DNA from 2 places in the Brevundimonas sp. FG128 genome. Region 2 is predicted to be linked to the other one. Evidence: predicted binding sites of a transcription regulator. Region 2 holds the regulator's gene; the other holds the start of a gene.
The links. The regulator LexA, encoded in region 2, represses DNA repair genes until DNA is damaged. The targets are predictions, from matches to a motif close to ATGTTCNCNANNTGTTCT.
Positions count from the first base shown of each region.

Region 1: ACODSC_RS05990 (ImuA family protein) is a predicted target of LexA. The motif match lies at 1,205-1,222, and genes of this name have one in related genera.

Region 1 is NZ_JBMDKP010000002.1:312,562-314,760, forward strand. It holds gene ACODSC_RS05985 (Y-family DNA polymerase) at 1-493, opposite strand, end outside; gene ACODSC_RS05990 (ImuA family protein) at 384-1,202, opposite strand; gene ACODSC_RS05995 (DEAD/DEAH box helicase) at 1,455-2,199, shown strand, end outside.
Region 2 is NZ_JBMDKP010000002.1:51,914-54,112, forward strand. It holds gene ACODSC_RS04645 (ComEC/Rec2 family competence protein) at 1-727, shown strand, start outside; gene lexA (transcriptional repressor LexA) at 708-1,403, opposite strand; gene trpC (indole-3-glycerol phosphate synthase TrpC) at 1,533-2,199, opposite strand, start outside.

The sequences.
Region 1 (2,199 bases), 260 kb from region 2:
ACCGGGCTAGGGCGCGCGCCGCCTCGGGCGTGCCGGCCATGGCCAGACGCACCGCCAGCCCCACACCGCCCGCCCGCGCCGCGACCGCCCGGACCAGCCCGTCTTCGCCCCCGAACAGATGCGCGCAGCCCGTTACGTCCAGCGCCAACCCGTCCGGCCCGTCGGTCGCCGCCATTGGGGTGAAACGCCCGAAATCCAGCAACACCCGTTTCAACAGGGCCGCATCCGCCTCGGGCCGGTGCGCCACCACCCGGATGTCCGGCGCCCGCGCCCGCGCGTCGGCCAGGGTCATGCCCGGCGACAGACCCAGCGCCAACGCCAACGCATTCGCCGCCGCCAGACGCAGCGCCCCCTTCACCTTCTCCACCAGCACGGTCTCCGGCTCAGCCGTAGCGTCGGAGCGCCCCTCCGCCCGCCTCAGCCGATCCGTCGGCAGCAGGGGAAACCAGACCGCCAGGTAGCGCCGGTCGTTGCGACTGTTGATGTTCGGCATTCCGCCCGCCCTGTTCGAAGACTCCGCGCTCACGATCCCACTCCATCATCCAGGCGTTCGGCTGCGCGCCCAGCCGATGCCGCAACAGTTCGACCGCATAGGTCGGATGACCGGGCGCCTCCGCCTCCAGCGCCCGTGACAAAGCCCCCCTGACCCGCCACCGGGTCTCGGCCGCGCTGGGCTGGGGCTGGGCCGCCAACCGTGTCAGGATCGCCGTCGCTCGTCCCTGCCCCGCCGCCATCGACAGACGCCGCGTGGCGGTCAGGCTCAGCACCTTGCTTTCGCCCCAGGCCGTCAGCAGCACCGCCCCCACGGCCCCGCAGGACAGGGCCTCCTCGCCCGCCGCCAGCAGGTCCTTCATCTCCTTGACCCGCACCAACACGATCCGCCCGGGATCCAGCCCAAGTTCACGCAGGCCTGGCCCATGGATCTGTCCCGTCTCCAGCCCCGCCATGGCCTGGACGCCCCACACCACAGGCCGATCTCCTGCCGCTCGCTGAACCAGCCCCAGGGCGAACCCCAGGGCCGCTGTCGCATCGGGCGTGGTCGCGGCGTAGATCTCGTGCAGCGCATGGGTCGCCAGCCCGCCGACATGCCGATCCGCCGCCTCGCAACCCAGCTCGAAACGCGCGTCGTCGACCGGATGGCCGTCGGCCTCCAGGGTTCTGAGATGCTGGCGAAGGGCTTCAAGATCGCGGCCGGACCGCACAATAGTTCTCCTTTTGTTCTCTTATATGCCGCCTCCACCGGGTGAGGAGTCAAGCGGAGTCCCAGCTTGGCCATGGGAATTTATTCCGCGCCGGCCGGGCGCCGCGCATATCGGAAATACTTGACTTTGACGCAGGGGCTTCTATATCGCCACCAGCCTCGGGACAGGTCTGCGATCCGCGCCGCCCGCTCGCCCAAAGAGGGGCGGTTCCGTTGCTGCTATGCACGCAGACGCTTTCCACCCCAAGGATTCATGACCGAATTTTCCCAACTGGGCCTCTCGCCCACGACCCTGCAGGCCGTCGCCGACACCGGCTACACGACCGCCACCCCCATTCAGGAACAGGCGATCCCTGTCGCCCTCGCCGGCCGCGACGTGCTGGGCATCGCCCAGACCGGCACCGGCAAGACGGCCGCCTTCACCCTGCCCCTGGTCGAACGCCTGGCCTCCGGCCGCGCCCGCGCCCGCATGCCGCGCGCCATCGTCCTGGCCCCGACCCGTGAACTGGCCGACCAGGTCGCCGAAAGCTTCGCCAAATACGCCAAGGGCACCAAGCTGAGCTGGGTCCTGCTGATCGGCGGCGTCTCCATGGGCGACCAGGTCGCGGCGCTGAACAAGGGCGTCGATGTCCTGATCGCCACACCGGGCCGGCTGCTCGACCTGTTCGAACGCGGCAAGATGCTGCTGACCGGCGTCGAGATCATGGTCGTGGACGAGGCCGACCGCATGCTCGACATGGGCTTCATCCCCGACATCGAGCGCATCTTCAAACTGACGCCGCCGCGTCGCCAGACCTTGTTCTTCTCGGCCACCATGCCGCCCGAGATCACCCGCCTGACGACCGCCTTCCTCAAGGATCCGACCCGGATCGAGGCCTCGCGTCCGGCGATGACCGCCGACACCATCACCCAGTACGTCGTCCGCATTCCGACCTCGGACCCCAAGGCCAAGCGCACCGCCCTGCGCGCCCTGGTCGGCCGTGAGGACGTGCGCAACG
Region 2 (2,199 bases):
GCCGCTGGGACTGGGCGGGCCTTTCCTGGCGGTCGCGGGATGGGGCGTCGATCTGATGCTGGCGATCGGAACCTGGACGGCGGGGCTGCCGGGGGCGGTGCGGACGGTGGCCAGTGCGCCGGACTATGTCCTGCCGATCGCCTTCCTGGGGGTGCTGTTCGTCTGTGTGTGGCAGGGACGACTGAGGTGGCTGGGCCTGCCGCTGGCGGCGGCGGTGCTGGTCTGGCCGCGCGCGCCGACGCCGGATCTGTGGATTGGAGACGGGGGGACAAACGCCGCATTTCATCGCGAGAAGGCGGCGGTTGTCGTCAGGCCCGGCGTCCGAGAGTTCGCTGTCGATCTGTGGTCGCGGCGGCGCGGCCTGACCATGACGGATCGGCCGGAGACGGGCTGGGCCTGCGACCGCTTTTCTTGTCGGCCAGAGTCTAACCAGGGACCTGTCGCGATCTGGTGGGGACGCAAGGCTCCCGGTCCAGACCAGATGAAGGCCCTATGCCGCGCGGCGCCCGTCATCAGCGTGCGCGCGGTCCTCACATCGATTCCAAGCGCTTGTCAGGAACGCCTGGTGCTCGACGGCATCGATTTCACCAGAGGCGGCGCGGTTGAGTTATGGCGTGATAGTCCGTCTGAAACGGGCCGATGGCGCGCCGTCTGGACGGCCGACGTGCGGGGCGACCGCCCCTGGGCACGCCAGCCGAACCCGGACGTCAGTGATAGCGGCGCATGAGGCCGACCAGCTTGCCCTGAACGGCGACCTGATCCGACCCGTAGATCTTGGTTTCGTAGTTGCGGTTGGCGGGCTCCAGCGCGATGGAGGCGCCCTTCTTGCGAAGCCGCTTCAGCGTCGCGTGTTCGCCTTCGACCAGCGCCACGACGATCTCGCCCGAGGAGGCGTTGTCGGTCGATTTGATGACCACCATGTCGCCGTTCAGAATGCCCGCCTCGATCATCGAATCGCCTTCGATCTCAAGCAGGTAGTGTTCGCCCGAGCCCAGCATGGATTCAGGAACGGGATAGCGCGCCGTCTCGTGCTCGATGGCGTCGATCGGCGTGCCGGCGGCGATCTTGCCCATCAACGGCAGCTCTCGGGTGTCATTGGCCGCAAGCGGCGCCAGGGCGCGTCCGCCGCCGCCTTCGATCACGTCAGGCTTGAACCCGGCCCGGCCGCGCGGCGCGCCAGCCGTGGCCTGTTCGGGCAGTTTGGTGACTTCCAGGGCGCGGGCGCGGTGGGCGAGGCGGCGGATGAAGCCGCGCTCCTCCAGCGCCGTTATCAGCCGGTGAATGCCCGACTTGGACGCCAGGTCCAGCGCCTCCTTCATCTCGTCGAAGGAGGGGGAGACGCCTGTCTCCTGAATCCGTTCGTGGATGAACATCAGCAGTTCGTGCTGCTTGCGCGTGAGCATCGCCAGGCCCTCATGCGCCCGCCGACGAATCGGAACGGGCCGTGAACATTTGTCGATGTTCTGTAAGTGTTCCTTCCTAATGTCAACTTAACAGCGCCCTTGGGACGCCGCGTGACGCGAGCAAGTCGATCAGGCCGCCAGCAGTTGTCGCGTCGCCGCCTCAACATCGGCTTGTCGCATCAGGCTCTCGCCGACCAGAATGGCCTGGGCATGGGCGGCCGAAACGCGCTCGACATCGTCGGGCGTGAAGATGCCGCTTTCGGCGACGAGCAGGGCGCGGACAGGGCTAAGCATCGACAGGCGCTCGGTCACCTCCAGATCGACCTCAAAGGTGCGCAGCGAGCGGTTATTGACCCCCACCAGATCGCCGCCCAGCGCACAGGCGCGCGCCATTTCCTCTTCGTCGTGGGTCTCGATCAGGGCGTCCATGCCCAGGCGCTCGGCCTCGGACAGCAGCTCGGCGGCCAGCCGATCATCGACCATGGCCAGGATGATCAGGATGCAGTCGGCGCCCAGGGCGCGGCTTTCGGCGACCTGCCAGGGATCGACCAGGAAATCCTTGCGCAGGCAGGGCAGGGCGACCGCGTCACGCGCCTGGCCCAGATAGGCGTCATCGCCCTGGAAGCTGGGACCGTCGGTCAAGACCGAGAGGCAGGCCGCGCCGCCCGCCTGGTAAGCACGCGCCAGGGCCGGCGGGTCGAAGTCGGGCCGGATCAGCCCCTTGGATGGACTGGCCTTCTTGATCTCGGCGATCAGGGCGGGACGGCCGGTCTCTTCTACCACATGCTCAAGGGCG